DNA from 3 places in the Mesorhizobium sp. M0051 genome. Region 3 is predicted to be linked to each of the others. Evidence: predicted binding sites of a transcription regulator. Region 3 holds the regulator's gene; each other region holds the start of a gene.

Region 1 (6,811 bases), on a different contig from region 3:
TATCGCGACAACGGCGCGCCCGTCGACCTGGAGGCCTACAAAACCTTCCTCAGGGAAATCGGCTATCTCCTCCCCGAAGGTCCGGCCTTCAGCGTGTCGACCGACAATATCGACCCGGAAATCGCGGTCGTTGCCGGCCCGCAGCTGGTCGTGCCGGTGATGAATGCGCGTTATGCGCTGAACGCCGCCAATGCGCGCTGGGGATCGCTCTACGACGCGCTCTATGGCACCGACGCGATCCCAGAGACGAGCGGCGCCGAGAAGGGCGGCAAATTCAACCCGGCGCGCGGCGCCACGGTCGTCGCCTGGACAAAGAGCTTTCTCGACGAGGCTGCCCCGCTCACCTCGGGCAAGTGGGCAGGCGTGAATGGCCTGTCGGTGGCCAATGGCGCTCTGAAGCTCGGCGCCGGTGCCGGCTCGACGACGCTTGCCGATCCCAAACAATTCGTCGGCTATCGCGGCGATGCCGCCAATCCCGGTGCCGTGCTGCTGGTCAGAAACGGCCTGCACATCGAGATCGTGATCGACCGCAACAATCAGATCGGCCGCACCGATCCGGCGGGGATCGCCGATGTCATTCTGGAATCGGCGTTGACCACCATCCAGGATTGCGAGGATTCGGTCGCGGCAGTGGATGCGCAGGACAAGGTCGTCGTCTACCGCAACTGGCTCGGACTGATGAAGGGCGATCTGGCGGAAGAGATCACCAAGGGCGGCAAGAGTTTTGTCCGCAGGCTCAATCCCGACCGCTCCTACACCGCGCCCACCGGCGGCACGCTGACCGTGCCCGGCCGCTCGCTGATGCTGGTCAGGAATGTCGGCCACCTGATGACCAATCGGGCGATAACGGACCGCGACGGCAACGAGGTGCCGGAAGGCATCATGGATGCAGCGCTGACGGCGCTGATCGCGCTGCATGACGTCGGACCCAATGGCCGCCGCGCCAATTCCCGCGCCGGCTCGATGTATGTGGTGAAGCCCAAGATGCACGGGCCGGAGGAAGTCGCCTTCGCCGTCGAGATATTCGACCGTGTCGAAGCCCTGCTCGGCATGGCCAAAAACACCATCAAGATGGGCATCATGGACGAGGAGCGGCGCACGACCGTCAACCTCAAGGAAGCGATCCGCGCGGCGAAGGAGCGCGTGGTGTTCATCAACACCGGCTTCCTCGACCGCACCGGCGACGAGATCCACACCTCGATGGAAGCTGGCCCGATGATCCGCAAGGGCGACATGAAGCAGGCCGCCTGGATTTCCGCCTATGAGGCCTGGAATGTCGACACCGGGCTCGAATGCGGCCTGGCGGGTCATGCCCAGATCGGCAAGGGCATGTGGGCGATGCCTGATTTGATGGCAGCTATGCTGGTCGAGAAGATCGCCCACCCGAAGGCCGGCGCCAACACCGCCTGGGTGCCGTCGCCGACGGCGGCGACACTGCATGCCACACACTACCACAAGGTCGATGTCCATGCCGTGCAAGCAGCACTCAAGACCCGGCCCAAGGCCAAGCTCGATGATATCCTGTCGGTGCCGGTCGCGGTGCGGCCGAACTGGTCGTCCGAAGACATCCAGAAGGAACTCGACAACAACGCGCAAGGCATTCTCGGCTACGTCGTGCGCTGGATCGACCAGGGCGTCGGCTGTTCGAAAGTGCCTGACATCAACGATGTCGGCCTGATGGAAGACCGTGCCACGCTACGCATTTCTTCGCAGCACATCGCCAACTGGCTGCATCACGGCGTGTGCACGCAGGACCAGGTGATGGCGACGATGAAGCGCATGGCTGCGATCGTCGACCGCCAGAACGAAGGCGACCCGCTCTATCGACCGATGGCGCCGGACTTCGACAACTCCATCGCCTTCCAGGCCGCCTGCGACTTGGTCTTCAAAGGCCGTGTCCAGCCCAATGGCTACACCGAACCGGTGCTGCACGCGCGCCGGCTGGAGCTGAAGGCGAAGCAGGGCTGAACAGCCACAAGCGGCCTGCCGCTGCCGTGAATGGGGCGGCGGATATTCGACCTGGGTTTCCAGCCAGCGATAAGGCCTCAGGAGGCTCTGTGGTCCAGGAGCCGAACGACGGGATCGCGACGGTGTTCGGAGTTGGCGCGATCGACGCCTTCTACCGTAATCGCGATCGTTCCATTTTCCACTCTTGCTATCCAGCCTTTTGCTTTCAGGTACCAGAGATGAAATTCCAGGTGTTCTCGCGGGCAGCCTGACAGGCGTTCGAGTTCTACATCTCCGATCCCAGGATTGGTGACGTCGTGCCGGCGCTTCGCGTAAAGCAGCGAGAGGAGTTTGGCCTGGATCACGACATCCCGCTCAATGCCTTTGGTGCTGCTTGCTTCCTCGGTCAATTCACGGCGAAGGCTGGCATTATCCCTGTACGCGATGTCGTATTGAGCGCGCTTTACCGGATCCTTGAGCGTATTGTGCGCTTCTACGATTTCGCTGAAGCGGGTTTCATCGCCGGTCTGTTGATTGTCTGGATGATAGCGCATCGCAAAATAGCGAAATATTCGCTCCAGCGTTTCCGAATTGGCGTTCGGGCTAACTTCCAGGATTTCGTAGTAGTCGATGAACATTGCCGACACCCCCAAACCCCAATCATATTCGTATTGTCTAAGCTAAGGAACATCCAATGCAACAGCCAAGACCTTAGTCGGGCGCCGATAACGGCCATCCTTCCGGTGAAGGGGTGAGAAAAATGGCCGACGCCCGTCCGGTGGGGGGCCGTTGGGTGATGCGGACGCCGGCCAAGCGGACAATCAGGTCCGCCGCACTGCAGACATGGCCGATTCGTGAGAGACCGGTTATGGCGTGATCGCGGAAGCCAACGTCGCGTCGCCATCGTGACGAGGTGCGCGCCTTGATCGTGTAGGCTTGCAAATTTGCTAAATTAGTGAAAACTTAACTAGCGGCTGGTCAAGCGGGTGGCAAAGCGATGTATTTTCCGCAGTTCCTGGTGGGCATGTCCGCCACCACGATCTTAGTGGCGATCTGGGCCTATATTGAAGCCGGATCGATCTGGGTGGCGTTCGTATGGGCCATTCTTGCAATGGTCATACTTCAGGTAGGATACGTCGGCCTCGTGGTTCATTTGATAATCAGGCGAGCACCGGAAGTGTCCGACGCCCGTGCGACGCCGGCAGACCCAACGTCACCGTTGATGTTGTGGCCTTTATGAATGCTCATTCAGCAGGGTCGGCTTGCCGCGCGATCACATAGCGAGCCTGCCGCCGCAGATGCTCCTTGGTTCCGCTGTCGAGCGCCCGCCAGTCACAACCGCGGATCGCCGCCTCCATCGCATAGAGTGCGTTGATCGTTATGTGCTGTCCGAACCGGAACTTCAGACGGTGATAAGCCTCAACCGCGCCTAGACCCCGCAAATCCTCCTCACAGAGAACATCGATTTCCGCCAGCATCCGCGCCGTAGCTGGTCCGAGGTTTCTCATGTCTTCGATGCGAGTGCTCATGGCTGGGCCCCGGCGCGCTCACAGTGCGCAAGATAGTCCCTATGGGATTTGCCACCTTCTCCGGGAAAGCGGTGCCTCACCTGCCCGTCAAGCCGCCTGCGCCATGCGCTCCGAACTCATGCGGTAGGAAATTGCCTCCGCCAGGTGGATGCGGCCGACGGTTTCGCTGGCGTCGAGATCGGCCAACGTGCGCGCCACCTTCAGCACCCGGTGATAGGCGCGGGCGGAAAAGGCGAGCTTCTCGCTGGCGTCCTTGAGCAGCGACAGGCCGGCGGCGTCAGGCATGGCGATCTCCTCGATGACCGAGGGCGCACAATGCGCGTTGGTGGTGGCGCGGGTGGCGCCGAGCCGTTCGAAGCGCTCGCGCTGGATGGTGCGGGCGCGCGCCACGCGCAGCGCCACTTCGGCGCTCTTCTCCGCCCGGTCGGGCCGGATCAGATCGCTTGCCGACACCGCCGGCACTTCGATCCTGAGATCGATGCGGTCGAGCAGCGGGCCCGAGATGCGCGCCTGATAGTCGGTGCGGCAACGCTCGCCGCGCAGGCAGCGATAGCCCGGCTCGCCAGCCATGCCGCAGCGGCATGGGTTCATCGCCGCGACCAGTTGGATGCGCGCCGGATAGGTGACACGATGATTGGCGCGCGCGATCATGCAGTCGCCGGTCTCGAGCGGCTGACGCAAGGCATCGAGCGTCTGCGGCGTGAATTCGGGAAACTCGTCGAGAAACAGCACACCATGATGGGCAAGCGACACTTCGCCCGGCCGTGCACGTACGCCACCGCCGACCATCGCCGCCATCGAAGCCGAATGGTGCGGGGCGCGGAATGGCCGCCGGTCGGTCAACTTGCCTTCACCGAGTTCGCCCGCCACCGAGGCGATCATCGAGACCTCAAGCAATTCCTTCGGCGCCAGCGGCGGCAGGATCGACGGCAGCCGCTGCGCCAGCATCGATTTTCCCGACCCGGGCGGGCCGATCATCAGAAGGTTATGTCCACCGGCAGCTGCCACTTCCAGGGCCCGCTTGGCGGTCTCCTGGCCCTTGATGTCAGCAAGGTCGGGCAGGTCGCGCGCCGCGGCGTGGATGCCGGCTTCCGGCCGCGACAGCACCTGCGTGCCGCGAAAATGATTGGCGATGGCGATCAGGCTGCGCGGCGCCAGAATGTCGATTTCCTTGCCCGCCCAGGCCGCTTCCGGCCCGCAGGCAAACGGGCAGATGAGGCCCTTGCCCTCTGCATTGGCGGCGATGGCCGCCGGCAAGGCACCGGCGACCGCGGCAATCGTGCCATCAAGCGACAATTCGCCAAGCACGACATAGCCGGCCAGCATGTCGCCCGGAATGGCGCCCAATGCCGCCATCAGGCCAAGCGCGATCGGCAGATCGTAATGGCTGCCTTCCTTCGGCAGGTCGGCGGGCGCCAGATTGACCGTGACTTTCTTCGACGGCATCGACAGGCCCGAGGCATGAAGCGCCGCCTGCACCCTCTCGCGACTTTCGGCCACCGCCTTGTCGCCAAGGCCCACGATATGCATGTTGACCTTGCCGGGCGCGATCATCACCTGCACGTCGACCGGCACGGCCTCGATGCCCTGGAAAGCGACCGTGCGAACCCGCGCCACCATTTTCCCACCCCGAATGTGGGCTTGCCCGAGCCCGCGCCATTAGGGCGTTGGAGCCCTTTGGCGAGACAATCACAATTCCCCGGCCAAATCAAGAACATTACAGGAACGCATGAGCGCGTAGGTTGCAGTCGGATAGAGCTCGGTTGCAATGCCAAGTTAAGACGAAATGAAGACGGTTACTTCCGTTTGTCCTCGATCGCGTCCCAGAACAGGCTGGCGATGTCGGCGCCGCCGAAGCGCTGCACTTCGCGCACGCCGGTCGGCGAGGTCACGTTGATCTCGGTCATGTAGTCGCCGATGACATCGATGCCGACGAGGATAAAGCCGCGCTCTTTCAGCGATGGCCCGATGCGGGCGCAGATCTCGCGCTCGCGTTCCGTCAACTCGGTCTTTTCGGCGCGACCGCCGACATGCATGTTGGAGCGGGAATCGTGTTCGGCCGGCACCCGGTTGATGGCGCCGACCGGTTCGCCGTCGATCAGGATGATGCGCTTGTCGCCCTTGCGCACGTCCTTCAGGTAGCGTTGCACGATATAGGGCTCGCGGAACATCTGGCCGAACATTTCGAGCAGCGAGGCAAGGTTGCGGTCGGCCTCGTGCAGATGGAAGATGCCGGCGCCGCCATTGCCGTAGAGCGGCTTGATGATGATGTCGCCGAACTCCTTGCGGAAGGCGGCCACCTCCAGCGGGTCCTTGGTGATCAGCGTGTCCGGCATCAGATCGGGAAACTCGGTGACGAAGATCTTTTCGGGGCTGTTGCGCACCCAGGCCGGGTCGTTGACCACCAACGTCTTCGGATGGATTCGCTCGAGGATATGCGTGGTGGTGATATAGTTCATGTCGAAGGGCGGATCCTGCCTGAGCAGGACCACGTCCATCTCCGACAGGTCGGTGCGCACCTTCTCGCCCAGCGAATAGTGGCTGCCCTTCTCGTCGCGCACCTGCATTTCCTCGATGCGGGCAAACACCTTGCCGTCGCGCAGCGACAGCCGGTCGGGCGTGTAGTGGAACAGCTGGTGGCCGCGCCGCTGCGCTTCCAGCGACAGCGCGAACGAGGTGTCGCCAGCGATCGACACGGTGGAGATGTGGTCCATCTGGACTGCGATTTTCAGCTTCATGGCGGTCTCCGGCGGACTCGGATGGGACGACTGTCTTGCCTGTACAGGCTCACTGTCCGTCTGCCAATCGCGACATTCCAGGATTGGCATAAGCAAGTCGCAAAACCAGGCCGGCATTGATCTTGCCGGCCATGTGCAGACAGGCGAGGCGCCGGGTCATCCAGTGGCGGGAAACGACGGGAGTTGTGCGTGAAAACAACGGCTTGACACGCCCCACGTCGACCTTCCCGAAGGTGATGCGCTTTACCCGTGAAAAATCCATTTGGCGATACGTTTCCTAAAGGGTTTGCTGCCAGTCTCGCAATAAATTCCGACGTCACAAAACAGGGACACCGATGCAAACTTCGTTTGGCACCGGTCAGGCAAACAGGGAGAGCACGGATCTGGCATTCACAGATCCGTTGACCGGGCTTGGCAACCATCGCCGGTTCTTCGACAAGGTCGATCGCCTGATCAGTGACCGTGCCGACGACCCCGCACCTTTTACCGTCGGGATTCTCGACCTCGACGGCTTCAAGCCGATCAACGACCTGTTCGGACACAAGGCCGGTGACGATATCCTGATCCAGGTCGCGATGCGGCTACGCGCCTCGATGG
Region 2 (6,811 bases), on a different contig from region 3:
TCGCGCCGTGACCAGGACGACAAGAAATGACCGCGCTTCATGGCGGTAATGGTAACGAGGCCGTACGCGGCATTGACGGGGTTTGAACGTGGCAGCTGACAAGGTCGATCCGATCCACCAGTTCCATATCAACAAGCTGATTCCGATCGACATCGGCGGCTACGATCTGTCATTCACCAATTCGGCATTGTTCATGGTCGCGACAGTTGTCGTCGCGGCAGCGTTTCTGTTTCTCACGACGTCGAGCCGCAGCCTGGTTCCGGGCCGCCTTCAGTCGGTCTCCGAGATGGCATACGAGTTCGTTGGCAACATGTTGCGCGATGCCGCCGGCACGCAGGGCATGAAGTTCTTCCCTCTTGTGTTTTCGCTGTTCATGTTCGTGCTGGTCGCCAACCTGCTTGGCCTGTTCCCGTATTTCTTCACCGTCACCAGCCACATCATCGTCACTTTCGGTCTGGCCATCCTGGTGATTGCGACCGTGGTCGTCTACGGCTTCATGAAGCATGGTTTTGGCTTCCTCAAGCTGTTCGTGCCGCATGGCGTGCCGGTGTTCCTGCTGCCGCTGGTGGTGCTGATCGAGGTGATCTCCTTCGTGTCGCGCCCGGTCAGCCTCTCGGTTCGTCTGTTCGCCAACATGCTCGCCGGCCACATCACGCTGAAGGTGTTCTCCGGGTTCGTCGTCAGCCTGAGCGCGCTCGGCGCGGTTGGCGTCGCCGGTTCGATCCTGCCGCTGGCAATGGCGGTGGCGCTGACGGCACTGGAACTGCTGGTCGCCTTCCTGCAGGCCTACGTCTTTGCCGTGTTGACCTGCATGTATCTCAACGACGCCCTGCACCCCGGGCACTGAGAAAAATTTCCGGCCCAAGAGTTTCCAGCATTGGCGCCGGATGAAATCGCAACGGAATTTTTAGATCCAAAGGAGTTGAACAAATGGACGCAGAAGCAGCAAAGTACATCGGCGCCGGCATCGCTTGCCTGGGCATGGGTGGCGCGGGCATTGGCCTCGGCAACATCTTCGGCAGCTACCTGGCGGGCGCGCTGCGCAACCCGTCGGCTGCTGATGGCCAGTTCGGCCGTCTGATCTTCGGCTTCGCGGTGACCGAAGCTCTGGGCATCTTCTCGCTTCTGATCGCGCTTCTGGCCCTGTTCGGCTGAGCCCCTCTTTGGCTAAGCCATGAGAAGATTGGACGGGTCGGCCGCGCAAGCGGCGGGCCCGAATTTCGGGGATAGTCCATGTTCGTGACATCTGCCTTCGCGCAAGAGTCCGCGCCTGCCGATACCAGCCACGCTGCGACGGAAGGCGAGACGCAATCCGGCACCAGCGTGCCTGCAGAAGCGCACGGCACGTTTCCGCCATTCGATCCTGCGACGTTCCCGTCGCAGCTTCTGTGGCTGGCGATTACTTTCGGGCTGTTTTATCTCTTCCTGAAGCGGGTGGTGATGCCGCGCGTCGGGGGCATCATCGATGTCCGCAACGACCGCATCAGCCAGGATCTCGACCAGGCAGCCAAGTTGAAGGGCGAGGCCGACGCCGCTGTTGCTGCCTACGAGCAGGAATTGGCGGAAGCCAAGACCAAGGCCAACGCGATCGGCCAGCAGGCCAACGATGCGGCCAAGGCCGAGGCCGAGACCGCACGCAAGAAGGTCGAGGCCGCGCTCGATGCGAAGCTTGGCGAGGCCGAGGCCCGCATTTCTTCCATCAAGGCCAATGCGATGAAGGAAGTCGGCAGCATCGCCGAGGATACCGCTTCGGCGATCGTCGAGGCCCTGGTCGGCGGCAAGGCCAGCAAGGCCGAGATCGCGGCCGCGGTCAAATCCGTGGCCCGGTGAGGAGCGCATCATGGACTACACCTCTCTCGCAACGCTCTGGGCCACGGTAGCTCTGGTTATCTTCCTCGGCGTTGCAATCTACATCAAGGTACCTGGCCTGATCGCCAAGGCGCTCGACGCGCGCGCCGACAGGATCAGCAACGAGCTGGACGAAGCGCGCCGGCTGCGCGAGGAGGCCCAGCAATTGCTTGGCCAATACCAGCGCAAGCGCAAGGAAGCCGAGCAGGAGGCCGCCGCCATCGTCGCCGCCGCCAAGCGCGAAGCCGACATGCTTGCCGCGGACGCGCACAAGAAGACCGAGGACTATGTCGTCAGGCGCACCGCGCTTGCCGAACAGAAGATCGGCCAGGCCGAGCGTGACGCCATCAGTGAAGTCCGCGCCAGCGCCGTCGATATCGCCGTCGAGGCCGCACGCACGCTGCTCGCCGGCAAGATCGACGCCAAGGCGGGTGCCGAGCTGTTCAAGGCCTCGCTCGTGGACGTGAAGTCGAAACTGAACTAGACGATCCGTCTAGCCAATCATTGAAGCCGCCCGGGAAACCTGGCGGCTTTTTTGCTGTGGAAAACCAGATTGGCGGGGCGGCCGAGCGCGTAATCTCCCTCCTTGAGGGGGAGATGGCCGGCAGGCCAGAGGGGGTCGCCGCGCATGAAGCGCTGGCCTGATCTTTGCTGAAAAATGGCGTCGTGCCCAGTCGAGCCGACCCCCTCTGTCGCCTTCGGCGACATCTCCCCCTCGAGGGGGGAGATCGGCTGACATCGCCGTGGCTCACTCCAATCCGACCAGGCTCTCGTCTTCCACCACTTCCACCCCGCCCAATCTGAACGGCGCGAATGACACGCGGTGCAGCCGCGGCACGGGACCATGAGCCTCGATCGCGGTGCGATGGCGGACCGTGGCGTAGCCCATGTGGGACTCGAAGCCATAGCGGTCGTGATGGTTGCCGCAGCCGCACATCATGCGGTCGCGCATCACCTTGGCGACGATCGAGGCGGCGGCGATCGATTGCGAACGCTGGTCGCCCTTGATCAGCGCGCGCCCCGCGCAGGGCAGGCCCGGGGGCACGTCGCGCCCGTCGGCGAGGGCGAGCTTCGGTTGAACCGACAGCCCGACCAGGGCACGGCGCATCGCCTCCAGGCTTGCCTTTAGGATGTTGCTGCCGTCGATGCCCTCGGCGCTGATCGAGGCCATTGAGACCGCCTGCGCGGAGCCGAGAATGAGCAGGAACAGGGCCTCGCGCTGCAAATGGGTGAGGCGCTTGGAATCGTCCAGCCCGTCAGGAATGTTGGCGGGATCGAGCACCACCGCCGCGGCCACCACCGGTCCGGCCAAGGGACCGCGGCCGGCCTCATCCATGCCCGCAACCGGCCACAGACCGTCAGCCATCGCCTTCGTCTCGAAGGAGAAGTCGGGCTTCTCGATGATCTCAAAGAGAGGCGGAGAATCAGAACGCGCGCGAGCCATGTTGCGGCGAGGTTCGCATCGGCTCCGATTCTCCGCAAGTCCCTCCGGGTCGGGTGGGGCGCCGGACCGGGAGGGCACCGTCTGCAGGCCGGGGCGGGCCGGACGGGATTCCTGTGCTGCGGCAGATCAAGCCGCCGCAGTGAATTGCATTCTCAAAGCAGCGTCAGCTGCAATTGGTCTTTGGCAGCAGCAACGAACTGGTCGGTCCGCAACGTGCGCCGTTCGGCATTGAGGCCGAGCCGCTTGGCTGCGATCTCGAAGCGCCGGCCGATCTGCCAGGCATAGGGACCGGCGCCCTTCATGCGCTTGCCCCATTCCGAATCGTAGTCCTTGCCGTCACGCATCGATCGGATCAGCGACATCACGTGGCGGTAGCGATCGGGGTAGTGGCGCAGCAGCCAATCCTTGAAGATCGGGCTGACCTCCAGCGGCAGGCGCAGCACGACATAACCCGCCTCGCGCGCACCGGCGGCGCGTGCCGAATCGAGGATGCGTTCCATCTCCGGATCGGTCAATCCGGGAATGATCGGCGCCACCATGACCGACGCTGGAATGCCGGCATCCGAAAGCTGCCGGATCGCCTCCAGCCGCCTGGTGGGCGTCGACGCGCGCGGCTCCATGGTGCGCGCCAGCATGCGATCGAGCGTCGTCACCGACAGCGCCACCTTGGCCAGCCCCCGCTCAGCCATGCGCGACAGGATATCGATGTCGCGCGTCACCAAAGCGGATTTGGTGACGATGCCGACCGGATGACCGCGCGCCTCCAGCACTTCGAGGATCTCGCGCATGATCCGGTATTGCTTCTCGATTGGCTGGTAGGGGTCGGTGTTGGTGCCGATAGCGATGGTTCGTGGCTGGTAACCGTCCTTCGACAGCTCCTTGTCGAGCAAGCGCGCCGCATCTGGCTTGGCGAACAACTTGGATTCGAAATCCAGACCCGGCGACAGACCCATGAACGAGTGCGTCGGCCGGGCAAAACAATAGACACAGCCGTGCTCGCAACCGCGATAAGGGTTGATCGAACGATCGAAGGAGATATCGGGCGATTCGTTGCGGGTGATGATGGTGCGCGGCTTCTCGACCTGCACTTCGGTCTTGAAGGGCGGCAGTTCTTCCAGCGAATTCCAGCCATCGTCGAAAACATGCCGGCTGACCGGCTCGAACCGACCGGACGGATTGATGCCTGCCGACCTGCCGCGGTTGCGGTCCGGCCGGACACGCACGCCACTCTGCTCGATCATCGCATTGGCCATCTCGGCCCGTCCAGCTCCGAAAGCTGCAATGTCGGCGCGCACGATCTGTTCCATCTTCGCCCGCTCCCAAGGACTGTCCGTGTTGTGTCGAATCGCTCTGTTCATGAAATTATTCCTATTCTGTTGATGAGAACAAAGCAAGAACTTTTTATGGCTCGCTGGATAACTGGCGCTATGCCGCGCTTTCCGCTATCGGCTAACGATGCTTAGTGTTCTCATCGAAACCTGCAATGACGAGGAAGGGCTTACCCGCACGCTCGCCTCGCTGATTGGCGGCGCGGTTGAGGGCGTGGTGCGTGACGTCATCGTCTGTGACACGGGCTCTACCGACCAGACGCATCGTGTGGCCGAGCATGCCGGCTGTCACTACGTGACGGGCGGCATCGCCACGGGGATCCGGCAAGCCAAGGGGGACTGGTTGCTGCTCCTGGAGCCGGGCGCACGATTGATGGAGGGCTGGATCGACGCGGTCGTCGACCATACGGCCAGGCAAACCATGGCGGCACGGTTTTCGCGGGCGCGCGGCAGCCGCAAGCCGTTCCTGGCTCGCGTCTTTTCCGCAAACCGTGCCTTGGCCGACGGATTGCTGATCAGCAAGCGTCAGGCCTCGGCCAGGAGTGCCGTCAGCGCCGAGGCCATCGCCCGCGGCCTCGCGACAAAGCGGCTCGACGCCGAGATTTGGATGGCGCCGGCGAAGCGGGAACGCCGCTCTCCGCGCTGAGTTTTTTGCACCTGCTCTGGTCATTGTGCATTGCACAAAATCTGACACGCGGTTAGCTTCCGGACAAAGCGGGTGAGTTGGGTTTGGGTCATGCCGAGTGGTGAACACCGATGCAGCATTGGTGGTGCCCTTATATCGAGGACCCGATGAACCTTCCAACGCCCGACAAATCCGGCACGGCCAGCCTAGAGGCCATTGCGCGCAACGGCAGTCTGCTGCGGCGTATCGCCGTGCGCATTCCAACCTATCTGACGGACCTGCGGGAAAACCCTGCCTGGCTGCCGATGTTTGTGCTGGCGCGCACTATGCCCGGGCGCCGCATGCATTGGCTGGGCGCAAAACGCGCCCGTCCGGTCGCGGATACGGGGGATACGATGTTCGCCGGTGTCGAACGTGAGGCAGTAGTCGAAGCGCTGCGGACCGACGGGCTGTTTTCGGGCCTCGTCCTGCCGTCTGATATCCATGAGGAGATCGCCGATTTCGCCCAGCGCACGCCTTGCTTCGGCAATTTCGACCGCCGTCTCGAATTCATGCCGGATGAACATGCGGAAGCTGAGAAGCGCTTTGGCCGCTCGCTGCTCAGCGGGCACTTTTTCGAGCGAATCCTTGATTGCGAGGCGGCGCTCGCCATCCAGCGCGACCCGCTGCTTCTAGACATTGCCGCGCACTATCTCGGCGGTCAGGCAAAACTGATCACGACGCGGGTCTGGTGGAGTTTTCCGACGGGTGCCGCTTCGGACGCCGACAAGAACCTCGCCTCGCTCGGCAAGTATCATTTCGACCTCGACGATTGGCGCATGCTGAAATTCTTTTTCTACCTCAAGCCGGTCGATGCCGAGACCGGTCCACACGTCTATGTGCGAGGCAGCCACAAGCGACGCAGCCTCAAGCATCAACTCACCCTCCTCGTCGGCCATTCCGCGCGAGAGGTCCTGGATGTCTATGGCGAGCAGAGCCCGGTGACATTGACTGGAGAAGCAGGACTAGGTTTCGTCGAGGACCCCTTCGGCTTCCACATGGGCACCGTGCCGTCGCGCAGGCCGAGGTTGATGATGGAAGTCGGCTTCGGCGTATCGCCGCCGTCGCGCCGCCGCTTTCATGGCGAGCCGGTCATCCGCTGAGAGCTGACGACCCGAAGTTCATCTCGACAGGCATCCGGTGAGCACGGCGCCGGGCTTTGCGCAGCGCCCGTGGAGCCGCCGCTTGGCCTCGGCTTTTAGGGAGCCGATTTGCCGCGCCGCAGATGCTCGTCCAGACGCGGCATGATCTCTACGAAGTTGCACGGCATGTGCCGGTAGTCGAGCTGCGCCTTCAGGATGCCGTCCCAGGCGTCCCTGCAGGCGCCGGGTGAGCCCGGCAGCACGAAGACGAAAGTGGCGTTGACGACGCCGCCGGTCGCCCGGCTCTGGACCGTCGAGGTGCCGATCTTGTCGTAGGAGATGCGGTGGAACACTTCCGAAAAGCCGTCCATGCGCTTTTCGAAGATTGGCTCCAGCGCTTCCGGCGTCACGTCGCGCCCGGTGAAGCCGGTGCCGCCGGTGGTGA
Region 3 (6,811 bases):
CTCTGGCGGCCTCGCGCATCGCCTCCAGTTCGGCCGGCGTGGCATAGCAATAATAAGCCTTGCCCAGGCGCACGAGTTCCTCGGCCACCTCGCGGTGGCGCGGCGCGCGCTCGAACTGCGACACCGGCTCGCCGTCCCAGGTCAGGCCGAGCCAGGAAAGTCCGTCGAGAATGGCAGCCGTCGCCGCGTCGTTGGAGCGTTCGCGATCGGTATCTTCGATGCGCAGCAGCATCGTGCCGCCGGTGTGCCTTGCATACAGCCAGTTGAACAGCGCCGTGCGCGCGCCGCCTATATGCAGGTAGCCGGTGGGCGAGGGAGCAAAACGGGTGACGACCTTGTCGGACATGTAACTCTCGGAAACCATCTGAAGCGGGTGCGGTGCGCGGACTTTCGCGCGCCCGGCGTTCATGTAGCATAGGGTGTCGAGGGCGCAAGGGGCAGACCCGATGGCTGGACGAGGCTGGGGCTCGGATCAGGACGAGGACGCTGTCATTGGCGTCAGCGAGCGGTCCCTGTTTGCAGCGCCACTGCCAGCTTCATTGCCGCCGCCATCGCCCCTTGTGCCGGCACCCGACAAGGCGCCTTTGCAAGCCGGTGTCTCCGCCCCTGTTCCAACTGCCGAAGCCAGCAGGATCGTGCGCTTGCGCCGGCAGATTGGCCTGATATCACCGCCGCGCCTGCGCAATAGCTGGCCATGGCGGCGGGCCTGGAACTCGACCGAGGCGTGGCCTTCCTGCTGGTGCCGGTCTGCCTGGCAAGCGGGGCGATCGGCTATTTTTCGCTTGTGGCGGAGCCGGACTTCGCAAAGCCTGTCGCAGTTGTCATCTTGGCGGGGCTCTGTGCGCTGGTCTCGCGTTCCTGGCCGAAAACCCATATGTCCTTCATGGCGGCGCTTTTGTGTACACTCGGCCTGCTCGCCGCGAAGGTCGAGACATGGCGAGCCGGAACGCAGATGCTGGGCTCGGAAATCTCGACGCAAGTGACCGGCCGGGTCGTCTCGCTCGAACGGATGGAGAGCGGTCGCATCCGGCTGACAATCGACGTGGCATCGACTGCAAGGCCGAAACTGCGCTATGCGCCGGAGCGGGTGCGGCTTTCGGCACGCAATATCCCGGCGGACATGACCGCCGGTTCCCTGATCACTGGGTATGCCAAGCTGTTGCCACCGACCGGGCCGGTGCGGCCGGACAGCTACGACTTCTCCTTCGACAGCTATTTCGCCGGCATCGGCGGCAGCGGTTTCTTTCTCGGCAATCCAAAACTTGTCGTCACCGAGGACGATAGCATGCCGCTGGCGGCCCGGCTTTCCTCGGGGATCGAAAAAGCCCGTGAAGCCATTGCCGATCACATTAGGGGCAGCGTCGGTGGCGCCGAAGGCGAGATCGCCGCGGCGCTGATCGTCGGCGTTCGCGCCGGCATTCCCGATGACGTGAACGAGGCGATGCGGCGTACCGGCATCTATCACATCATCTCCATTTCCGGACTGCACATGGCGCTGGTCGCTGGCACCATCATGGGTTTGCTGCGTGGCGCCTTCGCCCTGTTTCCGGATTTTTCCGCGCGTCGCCCGGTCAAGAAGTATGCTGCGGCTGCCGCACTGTTCTCGATCGCCGCCTATCTTATCATCTCAGGCGTCGTCGTTGCCGCCGAGCGCAGTTTCATCATGCTGGCGGTGATGCTGATTGCCGTTCTTTTTGATCGGGCAGCACTGACGATGCGCAATCTGGCGATCTCGGCGATCGCGGTCATCATGGTGTCGCCGCATGAAGTGGTCGGCCCGAGTTTTCAAATGTCGTTTGCCGCGACGGCCGCGCTGGTCGGTGCCTATGCCGGCTGGGCGGATCATCGTGCGGGGAAGGCGAGGCCACCGCCGCCAAAGCGATCCTTGCCCGGCTTCCTGACGCGAAAATTCCTGCTGGCGGCAGGCGGCCTTGCCATGACCTCCATCATCGCCGGCAGCGCCACGGCGCTGTTTGCCATCTGGCATTTTCAGCGTGTGTCGCCGCTCAGCCTGTTCGCCAACCTGGCCATCATGCCTATCGTAACAGTCGTGATGTTCCTGGCTGTCGCCAGCGCGCTGCTGATGCCATTCGGGTTGGACTGGCCGGCCCTCTATCTGATGGGCAAAGGCCTGACGGTGATGATCGCGATGTCCGGATGGATTTCCGAGCGTTCGCCAGTCGACGCAATCGGTTTGATTTCGCAGCAATCCGTCGTGCTGGTGACGATTGCCTTGGTCATCGCGACGATGGCGACCACATGGTTGCGGCTCGCAGCGCTTCCCTTCGCGCTTGCCGGCCTGTTGACCGTCTCGGATACGCGCGTACCTGACGTGCTGGTCTCGGAGGATGCGAGGCTGGTGGCGCTGCCGATTGGCGGCGGCGAACTCGCGGTCAGCCGGGCCAGGCCGAACGAATTCACCGTCGACAACTGGAAGCGTGCGCTGACATCCGAAAGCATTATCGCGCCGGAGGTGTTCGACGAAGGCGACGGGCAATTCGACGTCGAGGATGCGGCTGAAATGCCGCCGGGAGCGCCATTCTATTGCACATCAGGCGTTTGTCTCGCCAGGCATCCGTCCGGAGCTATCATTGCCTATGTCGAGGACCGAAAGGACACCTGGAAAGCCTGCGGCTTCGCCGACCTGATCGTCATCAACGACGCGACGGCCTATGACGCTTGTCACAACCCGCTGGTTCTCGTCATCACCAAACGGCAACTGGCTCGCAATGGCAGTGCTGCCGTCTTCTTCGATCGCCAGTCGGCGACCACGCCGGCAACGGTCAGCTTTGCGGTGGGTAGGCCCTACCGGCCTTGGCACGTGCAACGCAAGTTTTCGCGTGAGGCGAGGGGCCTGCCGCCCTTCAAGAGACCGGACAAGCCCGTCGTTAAACCGCAGCTGCCTCAGTAACGGCGGATCAGGCCGACAAGCTTGCCCTGCACCTTGACCCGGTCTGGTCCGAAAATCCGTGTCTCATAGGCCGGATTGGCGGCTTCGAGAGCAATCGAGGCACCCTTGCGGCGGAACCGCTTCAGCGTCGCTTCCTCTTCATCCACCAGCGCCACGATGATCTCGCCAGGGCTCGCCGTATCGGCGTTGCGGATGATGACGGTGTCGCCGTCGAAGATGCCGGCCTCGATCATCGAGTCGCCCTTGACCTCCAGCGCATAGTGCTCGCCTCCCATGATCATGTCCGGCGGCACCGAGATCGAATGGGTCTGGTGCTGGATGGCATCGATCGGCACACCGGCGGCGATGCGCCCCATCACAGGGATCGACACGGCGGAGACCACGTCGTCGTCATTGCCGGCTGAAGGCATCCGTGAAGACGCCGGCTTGATCTGCCGGCCAAGGCCGCCCTGGCCGAGACTGGCCTGACCAAGACTGCCCTGGATGACGCTAGGCGAGAACTTTTTCGCCGCGTTGAGGCCGGGCGCGATCGAATCCGGCAGCCGCAGCACTTCCAACGCGCGCGCCCGGTTGGGCAGCCGGCGAATGAAGCCGCGCTCTTCCAGTGCCGTGATCAAACGATGAATCCCGGATTTGGAGGCAAGGTCGAGCGCCTCCTTCATCTCGTCGAAGGATGGCGGAATGCCGCTTTCCTTCAGGCGTTCATGAATGAACATCAGCAGTTCGTGTTGCTTGCGTGTCAGCATGGCGGCCCCCAGGGTACCTAAAACCAGAATCAGAAAACAAACCCAGAACAAACACTATATGTTCCAGTTGTGTTCTGCAACCGTTTAAAGTTTAATGAATCTGTTAAGGCCGCTGAAATTATTTGGCGCGCGCCAGCGCGCTTGGGTGATCACGGCATGCCGTCACAAGGCGCTTTCCGGCATTGAAATTGTTATGGTTAATGGGCTGCCGCCCATCGTTGGCCCAAGCTTTGGCATGAGCTGCCCATGGATCCGCGACGGGGCATTTCCAGCCTTCCATGCGTTCGTCTGCCGTGAACGAAACGAAGCCAAAATGCCAACCTTGGTTAATTTGTTGATGCCAGTGTTGGCCAGCAGCGGCAACCGGATTTGTGCACTGGAAATTCGTCCCTCCATCATCCGACCAAGAGGCAACGATGCGACAACAGTTGGGACGACTGCGTCAGGTCACGGCCTCCTTGACGGCGAAACGCTGGTCCTTCCATGCATCCGTTCGCAGAATGTCTTCCAGCACCTCGACCGCCAGCCACACGTCCTTGTAGCCGACATAGAGCGGCGTAAATCCGAAACGGATGGTTGACGGCGCGCGGAAGTCACCGATCACTCCGCGCTCGATCAGCGCCCGCACGATTTGATAGCCATGATCGTGAACGAACGACACCTGGCTGCCGCGCCTGGTCGCGTCGCGGGTGCTCTCCAGCGTGAGGCCATAGGCACCGCACTTCGCTTCGACGAGCTGGATGAACAGTTCGGTCAGCGCGACGCTTTTCTTTCGCAATGCCGCCACGTCGACGTCGTTCCAGATTGCGAGCGCACCTTTGAGCGCCCGCATCGACAGGACCGGCTGCGTGCCGCACAGAAAGCGGCGGATACCGGTGCCGGCAACATAGCCTCGTTCGAAGGCAAAGGGCCGTGCATGCCCCCACCAGCCGCTGAGCGGCTGGCTGATCGCGCCGTGGTGGCGTTGCGCGGCATAGATGAAGGCTGGCGCGCCTGGACCGCCGTTGAGGTACTTGTAGGTGCAGCCGACAGCGAAATCGGCTTTTGCATGATCGAGCTCGACTGGCAGAGCGCCAGCGGTGTGGCATAGATCCCAGACGATCAGCACTCCGGCCGCATGAGCTATGCGCGTCAGCGCCGCCATGTCGCGCAGTTCACCCGATTTGTAATTGACGTGGTTGACCAGCACCACCGCGACGCTTTCGTCGATCAGCTCTTCGATGGTTGGCGCGTCGACGCCCGCGAGGCGCAGAAGGACCCCATCGCGGGTCGAGGCAACGCCTTCGGCGATGTAGAGGTCGGTGGGAAAACTGTCAGCCTCGGCGACGATCGCCGATCGGCCGGGCCGCATCTCCATCGCGGCATGTAGCACCTTGTAGATGTTGATCGACGTCGTGTCGCAGACAACAGTCTGTCCGGCTGCGGCCCCGATCAAGCGTCCGAGCTGGTCGCCAAGTTCGATCGGCATCTCGAACCATCCGGCTGTATTCCAGGCCCGAATGAGATCCTTGGCCCATTCCTCGGTGGCCGCCTGCTGCAGCTCGCCGAAAACGGCATGCGACGCTGCCCCAAGCGAATTGCCGTCGAGATAGATCACCCCCTCCGGCAGAATGAAACGATCGCGCATGGCGCGGAGCGGATCCGTGGCATCCATCGCTTCGATTGCAGCGAGATCAGGAATTCCACTCATGGTCAGTCAGTCCTCGGTTGTTCGCGAAGGTTTTCCGCTGCAAGCGCGCCCTCGATGTGCCTGTTCTCATTTCGATTGTGTCAAAGCCGGGTACGGACTGCCCACAGCTCCGGAAACAGCACGACCTCGAGCATCTTCTTGAGATACGAAGCACCCGACGTGCCGCCGGTGCCGCGTTTCAGGCCGATGATGCGCTCGACCGTGGTGACGTGGTTGAAGCGCCAGCGGCGGAAATAGTCCTCGAAGTCGACCAGCTTCTCGGCCAGTTCGTAGAACATCCAGTAGCGCTGCGGGTCGCGGTAGATGGTCTGCCAGGCGACCAGAACCTCTTCATTCTCGGTTCGCGTCTCACGCCAATCCGTGCGCCTGGCATCGGTGCCGATGTCGAATCCGTTGCGCGCCAGAAGCAGCAGCGCTTCGTCGTAGAGCGACGGCTCCGCCAGGATCGCCTCCAGCTTGCCGCTGAGGTCCGGCCGGTGCTTGTGAGGGCCCAGCATGGCGAGGTTGCGGTTGCCGGCCATGAACTCTATGGCGCGATACTGCCAGGACTGGAAACCCGAGGACTGGCCGAGTGCATCGCGGAACTCGGTATATTCGCTGGGCGTCATCGTGCGCAGCACATCCCAGGCGTTGTTGAGCTGTTCGAAAATGCGGGCGACGCGCGACAGCATCTTGAAGCTTGGCTCGAGGCGATCGGCGCGGATCGAGCGGATCGCAGCGCCAATCTCGTGCAGGGCGAGCTTCATCCACAGTTCGGAGGTCTGGTGCTGGATGATGAACAGCATCTCGTCATGCGCCGAAGACAGCGGCGTCTGGGCCTCCAGCACTTTCTCCAGGTGCAGATAGTCGCTGTAGGACATGCTCTCCTTGAACGACATCTGTGCGCCTTCGGACGCCGGATCGTAGGGTTCGCTCAATTGATCTTCTCCGTGCGCAGCCGAAAACGCTGGATCTTGCCGGTCTGGGTCTTGGGCAGCGCGGCGATAAATTTCACCGATCGCGGATATTTATAGGGCGCGATCGTTGCCTTGACGTGGTCCTGCAGGCGCTTGGTCGTCAATGCGTCCGGCGCTACGCCCTGCACCAGCACGACGTGCGCTTCGACGATCTGGCCGCGTTCGGCATCTTCCGTGCCGATCACCGCGCATTCGGCAACATCCGGGTGCGACAGGAGTGCCGCCTCGACCTCGGGTCCGGCAATGTTGTAGCCGGCGCTGACGATCATGTCGTCGGAGCGCGCGGCGAAATGGAAGAAGCCGTCTTCGTCCTGCGTGAAGGTGTCGCCGGTGAGGTTCCAGCCGTCGCGGACGTAGTCCTTCTGCCTGTTATCGGCCATGTAGCGGCAGCCGGTCGGTCCGCGCACCGCCAGCCTGCCGGTCGCGCCGCGCGGCAGCTCGCGCATCTCCTCGTCGACGATGCGCGCCTCGTAGCCGCCCACCGGCTTGCCGGTCGACGCCGGCTTCA

What was found. Region 3 encodes LexA, which represses DNA repair genes until DNA is damaged. Its sites were predicted from a motif close to TGTTCNNNNTGTGTTCNG; they were not measured.
Region 1: NKJ90_RS11710 (YifB family Mg chelatase-like AAA ATPase) is a predicted target of LexA. The motif match lies at 5,187-5,204, and genes of this name have one in related genera.
Region 2: NKJ90_RS31040 (PA0069 family radical SAM protein) is a predicted target of LexA. The motif match lies at 4,674-4,691, and genes of this name have one in related genera.

The regions. Positions count from the first base shown of each region.
Region 1 is NZ_JAMYUT010000009.1:74,539-81,349, forward strand. It holds gene NKJ90_RS11690 (malate synthase G) at 1-1,968, shown strand, start outside; gene NKJ90_RS11695 (J domain-containing protein) at 2,046-2,585, opposite strand; gene NKJ90_RS11700 (exopolysaccharide production repressor protein) at 2,945-3,187, shown strand; gene NKJ90_RS11705 (TfoX/Sxy family DNA transformation protein) at 3,192-3,476, opposite strand; gene NKJ90_RS11710 (YifB family Mg chelatase-like AAA ATPase) at 3,564-5,096, opposite strand; gene gshB (glutathione synthase) at 5,273-6,214, opposite strand; gene NKJ90_RS11720 (putative bifunctional diguanylate cyclase/phosphodiesterase) at 6,550-6,811, shown strand, end outside.
Region 2 is NZ_JAMYUT010000047.1:13,917-20,727, reverse strand. It holds gene NKJ90_RS31070 (AtpZ/AtpI family protein) at 1-30, shown strand, start outside; gene NKJ90_RS31065 (F0F1 ATP synthase subunit A) at 89-847, shown strand; gene NKJ90_RS31060 (F0F1 ATP synthase subunit C) at 931-1,155, shown strand; gene NKJ90_RS31055 (F0F1 ATP synthase subunit B) at 1,234-1,830, shown strand; gene NKJ90_RS31050 (F0F1 ATP synthase subunit B) at 1,841-2,332, shown strand; gene rnhB (ribonuclease HII) at 2,597-3,292, opposite strand; gene NKJ90_RS31040 (PA0069 family radical SAM protein) at 3,445-4,599, opposite strand; gene NKJ90_RS31035 (glycosyltransferase) at 4,748-5,266, shown strand; gene NKJ90_RS31030 (hypothetical protein) at 5,413-6,387, shown strand; gene moaB (molybdenum cofactor biosynthesis protein B) at 6,483-6,811, opposite strand, start outside.
Region 3 is NZ_JAMYUT010000010.1:106,432-113,242, forward strand. It holds gene gltX (glutamate--tRNA ligase) at 1-346, opposite strand, end outside; partial or broken gene NKJ90_RS12895 (ComEC/Rec2 family competence protein) at 447-2,911, shown strand; gene lexA (transcriptional repressor LexA) at 2,905-3,657, opposite strand; gene kynU (kynureninase) at 4,100-5,347, opposite strand; gene kynA (tryptophan 2,3-dioxygenase) at 5,428-6,264, opposite strand; gene NKJ90_RS12915 (AMP-binding protein) at 6,261-6,811, opposite strand, start outside.